DNA from 2 places in the Bradyrhizobium sp. ORS 86 genome. Region 2 is predicted to be linked to the other one. Evidence: predicted binding sites of a transcription regulator. Region 2 holds the regulator's gene; the other holds the start of a gene.
The links. The regulator LexA, encoded in region 2, represses DNA repair genes until DNA is damaged. The targets are predictions, from matches to a motif close to TGTTCNNNNTGTGTTCNG.

Region 1 (8,008 bases), 1.6 Mb from region 2:
GCCTTGCCCTCGATGACCTTGCTCGCGGCAGCCGAATGCGCGGCGAACTGCTCGATCTGGCTGCTGGGCAGCGCGCGGTTCAGCGCATAGGCGGTCGGCACAGTGCCGATCAGGATCAGCATGATGAGGCCCATGCCCTTCTGGCCGTCATTGGAGCCGTGGAAGAAGCTGACCAGCGTGCAGGTCAGGATCAGGATGCCGCGGATCCACCACGGGGGCGGCTGGTCGCCGACCGGCTCGCCGAACAGCTTCGGCGTCGCGCGCAGCAGCACGGCCTTGAGGACGTAAAGCAGCAGTGCCGCAAGCACGAAGCCGAACAGCGGCGACAGCAGCAGCGCCTTGGCGATGTTGACCGCCTGCGACCAGTCCACACCGGAGGTGCCGTCGCGGCCGCGCAACAGCGCGTTGGTGATGCCGACGCCCATGATCGATCCGATCAGGGTGTGCGAGCTCGAAGCCGGCAGGCCGAGCCACCAGGTGCCGAGATTCCAGATGATGGCGGCGATCAATAGCGCGAACACCATCGCAAAGCCCGCGCTGCTGCCGACCTGCAGGATCAGCTCGACCGGAAGCAGCGAGACGATACCGAACGCGACCGCGCCGCTGGAGAGCAGCACGCCGAACAGGTTGAACAGGCCCGACCACACCACGGCGACATGCGCCGGCAGCGAGCGGGTGTAGATCACGGTCGCCACCGCGTTGGCGGTGTCGTGGAAGCCGTTGACGAACTCGAAGCCGAGCGCGATCAGGAGCGCAACGAACAGCAGGATGTAGGGCAGGAACGAAGTGACGCGCGTGCCGGTGGCATCGACGTCGACATAGATGCTGTAACCAACGAACAGCAGCGCAGCCGCAACCATGCCCAAATAAATGACGCCGGTCAGAGGATGAAAACCCTTGTCGAGATCCGGACCTTTCTTCAAGGCGGGTTCGATCGAACCGGGTAACGCGATATCGCTCATGGTAATCTCCTGTCCCAATGCCGCCGATTTTGATCCAGGCATATGACAGGCAATTGAAATCCGGTCCGGCCGCCGCGCCGGCAATCGCGTGGGGAGGTCATGCGGGCCTTGAAGATTTCAGGCGCGCGGCAATTCTCAGTAACAAGCGTCACTGATTACAGACACGCGTACGGATTGGACGTCGCGGAACAAACAAATCGCTGGGGTCACGCGGGACGCATCAGGCAACCTGTAGGGCGAGCCAATTCGTCAGGCGGCCGCCAAGTAGAGGTCGCGCGCCGCGCGGTTGGGGCTAGTCGAACCGCGCGGCGCGCTGGCCTCAGGGTACGTCATGGCGTGAACATGACGCCCAATGCCTGTTGAGCCTGTGAGGCTATCATGGATCAATTAAAGGTTGTAGTTTTTTCTTGGCCTGTTTCTGATTTTTCACATCAAAGTGTGAATTTCGGGGACGAAGTTGTTCCATAGCCACATCAGGCCGCGTGAGCCGCGCGGCGCAGCAAGCCGGCCGCGATTTTCAAATCGTCGACAAAGCGTTGATATTCCTTCGTCTTGGCTTCTTCATCGGGCAGCCGCAGCAGATAAGAGGGATGCACCGTGACCAGCACCTTGGTTCCATCATGGTCGATCAGGCGGCCTCGGTTTTTGTTGATCGGCGTGATCTTGCCGAGCACGCCCTGTGCGGCGGTCGCGCCGAGCGCCACCACCAGCTCCGGTTTGATGGCCGCCAGTTCACGCTCGTACCATTGACGGCAAGCGCGGATTTCCGGCGTGCTCGGCTTCTGGTGCAGGCGGATCTTGCCGCGCGGCACGAATTTGAAATGTTTCACCGCGTTGGTGATGTAGACTTTGCTGCGGCCGATGCCGGCCTCTTCCAGTGCGCGATCGAGCATCAATCCGGCCGGACCGACAAACGGCTTGCCGGCGAGATCCTCCTTGTCCCCGGGCTGCTCGCCGACCAACATCAGGGTTGCACTTTGCGGCCCTTGGCCGAACACGGTCTGCGTTGCATCCTTCCACAGCGGGCAGGCGCGGCAATCGGCAGCCTCGGCGCGTAGCGTTGCGATCGTGTCGTGGGCGTGCTTGCGGGCCATCGGCGTGTCCTGCGGTTTCTGCGGCACCTGCGGTTTCGCCGCCTTGCTTGCGATGAAGGCACCGCTCGTCATCCGCATCGCGTCTTCGAGCAATGGTCTAATGATCGAATCCTCGGGCAGGTTCCTCCAATAGGCTTGCGGCGCCTCCATCACTTTCAACCGTGCCGGATTGAAGAGGCTGCTGTAGTGACGCCGCCAGGTCTCCTCGAGCCGGTCCTCGGTCGGCACTTCGGATTTGTCGATGCCCGACGTGATCGAGATCGCATGCCCATCCCAATGCGCGCAGACGTCGGGGGTCAGGATCGACCACGGCATGTCGGAGAAGCGGTTGGCGAAGAAGGGCGCGGCGAGCTCGACGATGTGATGCTCGGGCTCGAACCAGGCGACGTAATGCGCCTTCTCGCGGCCGATTTCGCGGAAGCGGACCTGCGCGATCATCCTGTCCATCTCGCGATAGACCGCGCGGGCCATCGCATTGGCCTTGGCGATGTCGGGGTCATTAGCCAGATCGTGGTGGTCGCGCAGTCGCCACAGCAGGCGATAGAGCAGGGCGAAGCGTTCGTCGCTTTGATGCAGGATCGCGGCCCGTGCCAGCTCGACAAATGTGGCGGGGACGTTGAACGTCGCATGCGGCGCATCGGGCAGGTCGTTCGCGCCAGATGGCGAAAACAGTTCGGCCTCGCTGCGCACCGTCCACGTGACATCAGATGGCTTCACGTCATTCAGTGCCAGCCGTCGCGCGGCCTTGCGCCAGCCTTCGAAATCGGTGTCGCTGTCGAGCATGATGATGTGCATGCGATCTGCTCCGTTTCAGTCTCACTGTCATTCGGGCCCGCGCGTCCGGTGACCGGAGAGAGGCTGCCGCAGTCGCGCCGATGCCTCTGAATCCCCTTGATTCCGCTTATGAATCGGGAAGCCCACCAATCCGATTGACTCCGCCGGCCCTGTTAGCTTTATATTAGAACATATCATGAACAAATGAGCCAGACCTGGTTCTCTGTTCAGACCAGTGACGGCTTCAAATTTTGCTTGGAAGGAGCGGCGCACCATGAACGGCGCACGCATGAGCACGCTTGCGTCCCTGCGCGGCAGCATCGCACGCATCGAGGCGCCTGACGATGTGCAGATGTCGAACCGCATCGCGCTCGGCCATGCGGGCGCGGATGCGATGCTGCGCGGCGGACTTGCGCCTGCAGCGCTGCATGAGGTGTTTGCGAGCGGTCATCAGGGCGGAGCCGCGACCGGCTTCATCGCGGGGCTCGCCGGACGGATGTCACCGCGCAAGCCGCTGGTCTGGGTACGGCAGGATTTCTCCGATCTTGAAAGCGGCGCGCTGTCGATGAGCGGGCTTGCCGAGCTCGGCCTCGATCCGCGCCTGCTCGTCATGGTGCGCGCCGCCGATGTCGATGCCGCGTTACGCACCACGGCCGACGCGCTCGCCTGCGATGCGCTGAGCGCGGTCGTGCTGGAGGTCTGGGGCAATGTGCGCCAGCTCGATCTCGTCGCCAGCCGCAAACTGACCTTGGCCGCGCAGGCCTCCGGCGTCACCGCGCTGGTGCTGCGGATCGCGGCGACCCCGATCCCCTCGACCGCGGAGACGCGCTGGATGGTGCGCGCGGCGCATTCGCCGCCCGGCACCGCCGCCAGCGTCTGGGGCGCGCCGCGCTTCGAGGCCGAACTCGTGCGCAATCGTCATGGCCCGGTCGGGCGATGGATCATGGAATGGAAATGTGATGAGTGCCAATTCAGTGAACCGTCGGCGTATCCTCAGCCTGTGGCTGCCACGCCTGCCCATCGACCGCATCAAGCGGAAGCTCGCACAGCACAGCGTCTCGCAAGCTGAGGCTCGGGAGGTGGTCGGGCTCCCTCTCCCGCTTGCGGGGGAGGGTTGGGGTGGGGGTCTTGCCACGAGCGACGCTCTTCGTAGGGAGAGAGCCCCCACCCGGATCGCATCTGACGATGCGATCCGGCCTCCCCCGCAAGCGGGAGAGGCGAAGAAAGGATCTCGCTCTCTACTGGAACTCCCCAGCGTCGTCGTCGCAAAGGATCACAACGCGATCCTGCTGCACTCCATCGACGAGGCTGCGGTGCGCGCCGGGCTGTCGATCGGGCTGCCGCTCGCCAATGCCCGCGCGATCTGCCCGGAGCTCACCGTCTACGACGCCGATCCCGCCGCTGATCTGAAGACGCTGAACGACATCGCCGACTGGTGCGACCGCTTTACGCCGCTGGTGGCGCTGGATCCGCCCTACGGCCTGTTCCTCGACATCACCGGCTGCGCGCATCTGTTCGGCGGCGAGCGCGCACTGCTGCAGATCGCGACCAACGCGCTGAGCCGCCGCGGCTTTGCCGTCAGCGCTGCCATCGCCGGCACCTCGATCGCGGCGCGCACGCTGACGCGGCATGCCTCGGGGCAGATCACAGCCGATGGCGAGGAGGCCGAGGCGGTCGGTCCGCTGCCGGTGTCCGCGCTTGGCGCCGATGCCGCAATCACCACCGGTCTGCGCCGCGCCGGCCTGAAGACCATCGGCGATGTCGCCGCGCGCGCACCGCACGAGATCTCGGCGCGGTTCGGCGCCGCGTTCACCACGCTGCTCAGTCATGCGCTGGGGCAGGGCGATGCCCCGATCAGCCCGCGCAAGCCGCTACCGGATTACATCGTGGAGAAGCGCTTCCCCGAGCCTGTTGCAACCGACACCGTGATCGCGCTGACGCTGCAAAACCTCGCCCGAATGCTGGTCGCGGCGATGGACAAGCAGGGCAAGGGCGCGCGGCAATTGGAGGCGAGCTTCTTCCGCACCGACGGCGCGGTGCGCGCGATCGTGGTCGGGACCGGGCGTCCGGTGACGCGGCCGGAGATGATCGACCGCCTGTTCCGCGAGCGGCTCGATGCGCTCAACGATCCCCTTGATCCCGGCTTCGGCTTCGATCTCATTCGTCTGGCCGCCGGCCGCACCGAGCTCGTGGTGCAGCAGCAGCGCGATCTCGACGCCACCGTCCACGACAATGACGAGGTCTCCGCGCTGATCGACCGCATCGCCGCCCGCATCGGCGGCAAGCGCGTGGTCGTGCATCTGCCGCTGGAGAGCCACATCCCTGAACGATCAGCGCTCGCGGTGCCGGCGCAGCATCATCTCGCCGCCGCGAGCGCGGCCGCCTGGCCGGAGCGCGTCGCAGGCGAGCCGCCGCTGCGCCCCTTACGGCTGTTCGAGCGGCCCGAGCCGATCAAGGTGCCGTTCGCAACCGTGCCCGACGGTCCGCCGCACCAGTTCACCTGGCGCCGCGCGCGGCACGAGGTGGTGCGGGTCGAAGGCCCCGAGCGCATCGCGATGGAATGGTGGAAGCAGGACGGCGGGTCGCTAACCCGCGATTACTTCCGCGTCGAGGATGCCGAGGGCCAGCGCTTCTGGATCTTCCGCGACGGCCTCTATGAGAGCGAGCTGAGGGACGAAGAGGGCAAGCCTGTTCCCGCCAACTGGTATGTGCACGGACTGTTCGCATGAAAGCGCCCGTGCCCGACTATGCCGAGATCGGCATCACCAGCAATTTCTCCTTCCTGCGTGGCGGCTCCGATCCGCGCGCCTATGTGCATCAGGCGAGCGACTTGCGAATTCCCGTGATCGGCATCGCCGATCACAACACGCTGGCCGGCGTGGTGCGCGCCTGGAAGGAGCTCGATAATGCCGAGGTCAAGCATCCGCCCAAGCTCCTGATCGGTGCCCGCATCGTCTTCATCGACGGCACGCCCGACATCCTGGTCTATCCGCGCGACCGCGCCGCCTACGGCCGGCTGTGCCAGCTCTTGACCCGCGGCAAGCGCGGCGACGACGACAGAGCGTTTTCAAGTGAAGTGGAGACCGGGTCGCGTGAAGAAACCGCGTCAAAACAAGAAATCGTGCGGATCGAGAAGGGCGAGTGTCATCTGAAACTGTCCGACCTGCTCGACTTCGCGGAAGGCCAGCTCCTGGTGCTGGCGCTGCCGCATCGCTTCGATCCGGCGCAGGCGCTCGATCTGCTCGCACGGTTGAAGGAGAGCGCAGCCGACGGGGTCTGGCTCGCCGCAAGCCTGCTCTATCGCGGCGACGACAGGCGCCGCCTCGCACGGCTGCATGGGCTTGCCACTGAGGCCGAAGTGCCGCTGCTCGCGACCAACGAGGTGCTCTATCACCATCCGGCACGTCGTCCCTTGCAGGACGTGCTGACCTGCATCCGCGAGAAGACCACGATCGAGGCGGTCGGCCGCAGGCTCGAGGCCAATGCCGAGCGCCATCTCAAGCCCGCGCATGAGATGGTGCGGCTGTTCCGCGATCTGCCTGATGCGATCGCGGAAACCATGCGCTTTGCGGAGCGCATCACCTTCTCGCTCGATCAGCTCAAGTACCAGTACCCGGACGAGCCGGTGCCGCCCGGCAAGACCGCGCAGCAGCACCTGGAGGACCTGACCTGGGCCGGTGTCGACAAATATTTCGGCGGGGTGGCCAACATCGACACCAAGCTTCACGCCACTCTCAAGAAAGAGCTCGCGCTGATCGCCGAGCTGAAATACGCGCATTACTTCCTCACCGTGCACGACATCGTGCACTATGCGCGCAGCCAGGGAATCTTGTGCCAGGGGCGCGGCTCGGCGGCGAATTCGGCGGTCTGCTACGTGCTCGGCATTACCTCGGTCGATCCGACCAAGGTCGATCTGTTGTTCGAGCGCTTCATCTCCAAGGAGCGGCTGGAGCCGCCCGACATCGACGTCGATTTCGAGCATTCGCGGCGCGAGGAGGTGATGCAATATGTCTACCGCCGCTATGGCCGCCACCGTGCCGCGATCATCGCCACCGTCATTCATTATCGCCCGCGCAGCGCGATCCGCGATGTCGGCAAGGCGCTGGGGTTGACCGAGGACGTCACCGCGGCGCTCGCCGACACCGTCTGGGGAAGCTGGGGCAAGGGTCTCAACGACATGCAGGTGCGGCAGGCCGGTCTCGATCCGAAGAACGCGATGATCAACCTCGCGGTCGAGCTCGCCACCGAGCTGATCGAGTTTCCCCGCCATCTCTCGCAGCATGTCGGCGGCTATGTGCTGACCCAGGACCGGCTCGACACCTATGTGCCGATCGGCAACGCCGCGATGGACGATCGCACCTTCATCGAATGGGACAAGGATGACGTCGACGCGCTTCATATGATGAAGGTCGACGTGCTGGCGCTGGGCATGCTGACCTGCATCCGCAAATGCTTCGACCTGATCGAGAAGCACAAGGGCGAGCGCTGGGAGCTCGCCACCGTCCCGCAGGACGACGAAAAAGTCTACGACATGCTGTGCCGAGGGGAATCGCTCGGCGTGTTCCAGGTCGAAAGCCGCGCCCAGATGAACATGCTGCCGCGGCTGAAGCCGCGAAAGTTCTATGACCTCGTGATCGAGGTCGCGATCGTGCGCCCCGGGCCGATCCAGGGCGACATGGTGCATCCCTATCTGCGCCGGCGAAACAAGCAGGAGCAGGAAAGCTATCCATCACCGTCCCCCGAGCACGGCCCGCCGGACGAACTTTACAATGTCCTGCACAAGACGCTCGGCGTGCCGCTGTTTCAGGAGCAGGCAATGCGGATTGCAATCGAGGCGGCAAAGTTCACCTCCGAGGAGGCTAATGGCTTGCGTCGCTCGATGGCGACCTTCCGCAACCTCGGCACCATCGGCAAATACGAGGACAAGCTGATCGGCAACATGGTCGCGCGCGGCTACTCGCCGGACTTCGCCCGAAGCTGCTTCGACCAGATCAAGGGCTTCGGTTCTTACGGCTTCCCGGAAAGCCACGCGGCGAGCTTCGCCCAGCTCGTCTACATCTCATCATGGCTGAAGCATCACCACCCTGACGTCTTCTGCTGCGGCCTGCTCAACTCGCAACCGATGGGCTTTTACGCGCCGGCGCAGATCGTCGGCGACGCCCGCAAGAACGGCGTCAT
Region 2 (8,008 bases):
CATGTAGGTCGGCGTGCCGTCGCCGCGCAGCAGCACGAGATCGTCGAGGTTCTCGTTCCGCCAGACCACGCGGCCCTGCACCTGATCCTCGATCACGGTCTCGCCGGTTTGCGGCGCCTTCAGGCGGATGGTCGGCTTGATGCCGTCAGGCGCAGTGGCGGGATCGCGGTCGCGCCACATGCCGTCATAAAGGCGGGTGCGGCCTTCGGCGCGCGCCTTCTCGCGCATCGCGGCCAGCTCCTCGGCGGTGGCATAGCAGTGATAGGCGCGGCCCGAGGCAAGCAGGCTCTCGGCGACTTCGCGATGACGGGCGGCGCGGCTGAACTGATAGATGACGTCGCCGTCCCAATCGAGCTCGAGCCACCTCAAGCCGTCCAGGATCGCGTCGATGGCCTCCTTGGTGGAGCGTTCGCGGTCGGTGTCCTCGATCCGGAGCAGCATCTTGCCGCCGCGCTTCTTGGCATAGAGCCAGTTGAACAGCGCGGTGCGGGCGCCTCCGATGTGGAGGAAACCGGTGGGTGAGGGGGCGAAACGGGTAACGACGGATTCGGTCATGATCGGACGAGGCGTATGCGTGAACGGCGGTGGTGTATAGCAGGAACCGGACATAACTAAAGCCTAGGTTGGGGCAACGGCCTCAAACCAGGCTTGGAAACGAGACTTGGCCCAGCGGCACGAATTTGGCAGAAGGTCGGCCAGACTCCTCCAGGGAACCCATAGATGACGACTGATACGGCGACGGCAGAGGCAGGACGCGACTTCATCCGCGACATCGTCCAGGCCGATCTCTCCTCCCATAAGCACAGCCGGATCGTGACGCGCTTCCCGCCGGAGCCGAACGGCTATCTGCACATCGGCCACGCCAAGTCGATTGCGCTCAACTTCGGCATCGCCCAGGAGTTCGCCGGCCAGTGCAATTTGCGCTTCGACGACACCAATCCGACCAAGGAGGAGCAGGAATACATCGACTCCATCCAGGCCGACGTCCATTGGCTCGGCTACGATTGGGGAACCAATCTGTTCTTCGCCTCCGATTATTTCGAGCGGCTGTACGAGTGGGCCGAGGGGCTGATCAAGGCCGGCTATGCCTATGTCGACGACCAGTCGCAGGACGAGATCCGTGCCTCGCGCGGCTCGCTGACCGAACCCGGCAAAAACTCGCCGTTCCGCGACCGCTCCGTCGAGGAGAATCTCGATCTGTTCCGCCGCATGAAGGCCGGCGAGTTTCCGAACGGCGCCCGGGTGCTGCGCGCCAAGATCGACATGGCCGCGGGCAATATCAACCTGCGCGACCCCGTGCTGTATCGCATCCTGCACGCCCACCATCCGCGCACTGGCGACAAATGGTCGATCTATCCGAGCTATGACTACGCCCATGGTCAGTCGGACGCGATCGAGGGCATCACTCATTCGATCTGCACCCTTGAGTTCGAGGATCACCGGCCGCTCTACGACTGGCTGCTCGACAAGCTGCCGGTGCCGTCGAAGCCGCACCAGTATGAGTTCGCGCGGCTGAACCTGACCTACACGCTGCTGTCCAAGCGCGTGCTGACCCAGCTCGTGCGCGACGGCCATGTCTCAGGGTGGGACGACCCGCGCATGCCGACCATCGCCGGCCTGAAGCGGCGCGGTGTGCCGCCGGCGGCGGTGCGCGAATTCGTCAAGCGGATCGGCGTCGCCAAGGCCAACAGCGTGGTCGATGTCGGCATGCTCGAATTCTGTATCCGCGAGGAGCTCAACCGCACCGCGCTGCGCCGCATGGCGGTGCTGCGGCCGCTGAAGGTCGTGATCGAGAACTATCCGGAAGGGCAGGTCGAGGAGATCGAGGCCGTCAACCACCCGGACAATCCGGAGGCCGGCACCCGTAAGATCGCGTTCGGCCGCGAGCTCTATATTGAGCGCGACGACTTCATGGAGAACCCGCCGAAGAAGTTCTTCCGCCTGTCGCCGGGCAACGAGGTGCGGTTGCGCTATGCGTACTTCATCAGGTGCACGAGCGTGGTGAAGAACGACGCCGGCGAGATCGTCGAGCTGCGCTGCACCTACGATCCCGCGACCAAGGGCGGCAACGCGCCCGACGGCCGCAAGGTGAAGGCGACGATGCACTGGCTGCCGGCGGCACAGTCGAAGCCCGCGGAGATCCGCATCTACAACCAGCTCTTCGCCAATCCGAGCCCGAACGCGGCCGATTTTGCTGCCGACCTCAACCCGCACTCGCTCGAGGTGCTGACGGACGCGCGCGTCGAGCCAGCGATCGCCGAAAGCAATTCGCCCGAGGCGATGCAGTTCGAGCGGCAGGGCTATTTCGTGCGCGATCCGGACTCCACCCCCGACAAGCTCGTGTTCAATCGGACGATCGGCCTGCGCGACACCTTCGCCAAGGAAGTCGGCGGGCGATGACGATTCGATCCAATCTCATGGCGCTTTAGTGCACCGATCCGCACGCGTTTCCGCTTCGTTCCGCTAGTCGGCTGACTGCGGCATCCGCTAGCTTTGCGACCCGGCAGGGATGGCGGAGCAGGGCACGACGCCGGGCGGCAAACGCGGCTACGCGGGGACGTGGCCGCCGCGCGCGGCCATTCCGGCCGGTGGCTACGTCCCGGCGCGCCTCAGCATCTGGCCGCCCATCGTCGAGACATTGCGGCAATGGGCCCACGCCGAGGCCGGCGCCGGGCGGCTGTTGCCCTGGGTGCCGGTGGCATTCGGTACCGGCATCGCGTTCTATTTCGCGGCCGAGCATGAGCCGGTGCTGTGGGTCACCGGCGCCGTCTCGGTCGCATTGTGCTTTCTCGCGTTCCTGCTGCGGCGGCAGCGGCTGTTTCCCGTGATCGTGATGGTCGCGGCCGTCGCCGCGGGCTTCGCTACCGCGACCTGGAGAACGGCGCGCGTCGCACATGCCGAGCTGGCGCGGCCGATGTTCTCGGTGGCGCTGACCGGCTTCGTCGAGACGCGCGATATCCGCGAGAAGACCGATCGCTTCGTGTTACGTGTCGTCTCGATGGAGAGCCCGCGCGATACGACCAAGCTCGAGCGCGTACGGCTTTCGGTGAAGAAGGGCACCGCCCCGGAAGTCGGCAGCTTCGTCCAATTGAAGGCACGGCTGTTGCCGCCGCTCGGCCCGCAGCGCCCGGGCTCCTATGATTTCGGCCGCGATCTCTATTTCCAGGGCATCGGCGCCTCCGGCTTCGTGATGGGCTCGGTCAAGACGACGGAGCCGCCGGCGAGCGGCGGTCTGGCATTGCGCTACGCCGCCCTCATGCAGGGCCTGCGCGACGCGATCGATGCGCGGATCCGCACTACACTCGACGGCGACCAGCGCGCGATCGCGACCGCGCTGCTCACCGGCCGGCGCGATGCGATTACGACGCCGGTCAACGACGCGATGTTCATCTCGGGACTTGGCCACGTGCTGTCGATCTCTGGCTACCACATGGCCGTTGTCGCGGGCGTGGTGTTCTTTGCCGTGCGTGCGCTGCTCGCGCTGTTCCCGGCGTTGACGGCCGGGCATCCGATCAAGAAATGGGCGGCCGCCGCAGCGCTCGTCGCTGCCGCCTTCTATCTCATGCTGTCGGGGGCGGAGGTTGCGACCCAGCGATCATTTTTCATGACGGCGGTGGTGCTGATCGCGGTGATCGTCGACCGCCGTGCGATCACCTTTCGCACGCTGGCGGTGGCTGCGCTGATCGTGCTCGTGATCGCGCCGGAAGCGCTGGTGCATCCGAGCTTCCAGATGTCGTTTGCGGCGACCCTCGGGCTGGTGGCGCTGGTGCAGATCGGGATGCCGAGCCTGCTCGCCTCGCCCGATCATTCGGTGACGGCGCGGGTGGCGCTGTGGGGCGGGCGCGAGATCGCCATGCTGGTGCTGGCTTCGCTGGTCGCCGGGCTCGCGACCACGCCCTACGCCGCGTTTCATTTCCACCGCGTCACGCCCTACGGACTGCTCGCCAACCTCGCGGCGATGCCGGTGGTGTCGGCGGTGGTGATGCCGGCAGGTCTGCTCGGGCTCGCAGCCATGCCGTTCGGGTTCGACGGCGTGTTCTGGGCGATCATGGGCGTCGGCATCGATTGGATGATCTTGGTGACGCAATGGGTCGCCGCCCTGCCGGGCGCGGTCGGGCGGATGGCCGCGTTCGGCACCGGGCCGCTAATCGTGGCGAGCGCCGGCCTCGTCTTGCTCGGCCTCTTGCGCACGCCGCTGCGCTGGTCGGGCGCGGCCCTGCTTGCGGTGGCGCTGATCTGGGCGCTGCGGGTGCCGCAGCCGGACGTCCTGGTCTCCGCCGATGGCCGCAATGTCGCGGTTCGCGGCGGCGACGGGCGGCTGCATCTGATGCGGAGCGGCAAGGATGCCTTTTTGGTGAAGGAATGGCTGGCGGCGGATGCCGATGCGCGGACAGCCGCCGATCCCTCGCTCGAAGACGGGGTCTCCTGTGACGAGAGCGGCTGTGTGGCCCAGGGGACTGGAGGCATGCTGGTTTCGTTGGCGACGCGGCCTGAGGCGCTGGTCGACGATTGCGAGCGGGCGGCGCTGATCGTGACGGTACGTCCGGTGCCGCAGGGCTGCGCGGCCTCCGTGATCGATGCCGAGCGGCTGCGGCGCCACGGCGCCCTGATGCTGCGCCGCATCGGCGGCGGCTTTGCCGTCGATGTGGTCAGGCCCGGCGGGATCGACCGGCCGTGGTCGCCGGCGGTTCCCGGCGATACCGAGAGCGAGGCCACGCTGCGCATACCCGGCCGTGCGCCGCGTCCGGCGGTGGACGCGACCCCGGCAGAGGCTGACCTGCAAGGCGACGATTAGGGCTGATCGGGCAGAGGAGCGGTGTTCGGCAGGTCAAAGGCGCCAAGATGGTACTCGTCCGAGTCAGGGTTGGCGTCAGCCTTCCTGACCAGGGTGAACGTCGCTTCGGGAAATTGCTGCCAGATCTTCAGGTCGTCGGCCGTCACCGTCAGCCAGCCGAACCGGAACATGTACCGGCCCGGCTCCGTGACGCGTCCAGCCCTTTGCCATGTGACCTTGTCGACCACCGAGCACGTCCTTGTCCGTGACCGATGATGCGCCAAGGCGCCGTCTAACGCAAACTCCCGATGCGCCCCGGAACCCTAAGTCCGGGGCCGCTCGAAATCGCTTAAGTCACCCGCCGCCGGACAATTCATCCAGCGGCCATGATGCGCTCAACCCAAAAACAGCGACGCGAACGCAGAGGGCCGCCGCTCGACCGCCTTCGGCTTCTCGACGACGGGCGGGTGGAGAGCAGGTAGCTGCAGCACGGTGACGCGTTGTCCTTCGACGAGCTGGGTCACCAGCACGTGGCTGCCGTCGGGGAATTCGACCGCATCATGATGGCGATCGGGCACGTCGGGCTCGACTTCGTTGAACACGCCGACACGGAAGCCGATCGTCTTGGTCCAGATCCAGCGGCTGTCGTAGCGGACGTTCTCGACGAACGCGAGCTCGGTGCCGGGCAGCATGCAGACCGCGACAGTCGGATCGCTCTCCGAAGCAAAGCCGCGGGTTGACGTGCCGCGGAATGTCGTGGTGATCAGCGTCTCTCCGACAATGGCGGGGCGCGATGCCACGGCGTGCAGACTATAGTCACACATCGGATGGCTCCTCATTTCGAGATAGCGACCCATGCCTCTCCTGAGGCGTGGGCCTCTACCAGAGTGGACAACAGCAAACGAGGTTCTTCCCGTTTCTGGGCGATTGTACGACTGGCAGCGCGAGCCTCCGATCACAAACACGCTACACCGTCCGGATGGTATCAGGACGCGCCGGAGGGCACTCACGCCGCGCAGTCCATGAAGCAACGGCGTTGCGCGCTGCTCGTTCCCTCGCAACGGATGTGCGACTGCACATAGACACGACGCGCTGCACGCGGTCGCCCCTGGACCTGGGGTGCGGTCAGTATTTGCGATAGAGCCCGATCAGCTTGCCCTGGATTCGCACGCGGTTTGGCGGCAGGATGCGCACTTCATAGGCGGTGTTGGCCGGCTCCAGCGCGATCGATGCGCCGCGGCGACGGAAGCGCTTTAGCGTCGCTTCCTCGTCGTCGATCAGCGCCACCACAATATCGCCGGTATTGGCGGTGTCGTTGCGCTGGATCAGCGCCATATCGCCGTCGAGGATGCCGGCGTCGACCATGGAATCGCCACGCACCTCCAGCGCATAATGTTCGCCGGCGCCGAGCATGTCCGGCGGCACGCTGATGGTGTGGCTGCGCGTCTGCAGCGCCTCGATCGGCGTGCCGGCCGCGATCCGGCCCATGACGGGGACGGCGACCGGACGGTTGCCATCATCCTCGGCGACCGGCGGCGTGCTACTGCGCTTGCCGAGCGTGCCCTCGATGACGCTCGGGGTGAAGCCGCGGCGGCCGTTGCCGCCGCCGGCCGACAGCTCCGGAAGCTTGATCACCTCGATGGCGCGGGCGCGGTTCGGCAGGCGGCGGATGAAGCCGCGCTCTTCCAGCGCTGTAATGAGGCGGTGGATACCGGACTTCGAGCGCAGGTCGAGCGCATCCTTCATCTCGTCGAAGGAGGGCGGGACGCCGGCCTCTTTCAGACGTTCATTGATGAAACGCAGAAGTTCGTACTGTTTGCGCGTGAGCATCTCGAGTATTCCCCCGGTTGATAGCGTCGTTCGATTCCGAGACCTTCAGGGAGCCTGATCGGGAGCGCGAAACTTGCGGCACTCCTCAGCGCGCTCCCATTCGTGGACACCAGTACTCGAAACAAATCATGAACGGACACTATATGTTCGATATGTGTTCCGCAACCACTTAATTTCCGGTGAATGCGGCCGACTGCGCACGATCGGCGCGGCCGCAACGCCTCATTCAGGGAGTGTCAGAATCTCACACGCCTCGCCTTTGACAGCCGCGGGCGCGAACGGCGGACGGATCACAAGTGCCCGTGCCGCAGCGAGATTTCCCAGCAGCGAGCTGTCCTGCTGGCTGACGGGTGTTGCGATCAGCGTGCCGTCGTCGCGCTCTTCGAGGCGCGCACGGAGATAGTCCTCGCGCTGATCGTTGGCGGCGAGGTCACGGCCGAGCAGGGCGCTCTTGCGGACATGATGAATCACTTTTCGGCCGCTCAGGGCCCGAATCAACGGCACCAGGAACAGGAAGGCGCAGACATACGACGACACCGGGTTTCCGGGCAGGCCGATCACCCGCATCGTTCCCAACCGGCCGTGCATCATCGGCTTACCCGGCCGCATCGCGATCCGCCAGAACGCCATCTGGACTCCCTCGGCGTCCAGTGACTGCTTGACGAGATCGTGGTCGCCGACCGAGGCGCCGCCTGTGGTGATCAAGATGTCGGCGTCCGCCTCCCGTGCCCGGCGGATGCCGGCGGTGGTGGCAGCGACGGTGTCGGCGGCGATCCCGAGATCGACGGTCTCCGCGCCCTCGGCGCGGGCAAGCGCCCGCAGCGCGTAGCCGTTGGAATAGACGATCTGGCCGGGGCCGGGGCGGCAGCCCGGCATCACCAGCTCGTCGCCGGTTGCCAGCACCGCGACCTTCGGGCGGCGGCGCACGGCGAGTTCCGGATAGTTCATGGCCGCGGCGAGCGACAGCGCGCGGTCGGAGAGGCGACTGCCGGCCGCAAGCAGTACATCGCCCTCGCGGAAGTCGACGCCCGCGAGGCGGATGTGCCGTCCCTTCGCGGCGGCCTCGGTGATCGTGATGTGACCGCCGTCGGTCCTGGTATCTTCCTGGATGATGACGGCGTCGGCGCCGTCGGGGATCACGCCGCCGGTGAAGATTCGTACCGCTTCACCCACGCCAACCGTGCGCTCGAACGGACGCCCGGCTGCGACTTCGCCGATCACCTTCAGCCTCGCCGACAGGTCGGACGCATCGGCCGCGCGCACCGCATAGCCGTCCATTGCCGACATCGGCTGCGGCGGCTGCGTGCGACGCGCCGCGACATCGCGTGCCAGCGTGCGGTGATAGGCGGCATCGAGCGCGACCGTCTCTTCCGGCAGCGGCTCGGCGCCGGAGAGAATGGCTGA

Region 1: a site for LexA is predicted at 3,016-3,033, ahead of P6U25_RS24935 (ImuA family protein). Genes of this name have one in related genera too.

Annotation. Positions count from the first base shown of each region.
Region 1 is NZ_CP120699.1:5,380,268-5,388,275, reverse strand. Features, by position in the region: gene P6U25_RS24945 (inorganic phosphate transporter) at 1-962, opposite strand, end outside; gene P6U25_RS24940 (UdgX family uracil-DNA binding protein) at 1,436-2,851, opposite strand; gene P6U25_RS24935 (ImuA family protein) at 3,105-3,899, shown strand; gene P6U25_RS24930 (Y-family DNA polymerase) at 3,790-5,559, shown strand; gene P6U25_RS24925 (error-prone DNA polymerase) at 5,556-8,008, shown strand, end outside.
Region 2 is NZ_CP120699.1:3,758,066-3,766,073, forward strand. Features, by position in the region: gene gltX (glutamate--tRNA ligase) at 1-555, opposite strand, end outside; gene P6U25_RS17315 (glutamine--tRNA ligase/YqeY domain fusion protein) at 721-2,400, shown strand; gene P6U25_RS17320 (ComEC/Rec2 family competence protein) at 2,510-4,795, shown strand; gene P6U25_RS17325 (hypothetical protein) at 4,792-5,022, opposite strand; gene P6U25_RS17330 (hypothetical protein) at 5,170-5,598, opposite strand; gene lexA (transcriptional repressor LexA) at 5,900-6,604, opposite strand; gene glp (gephyrin-like molybdotransferase Glp) at 6,827-8,008, opposite strand, start outside.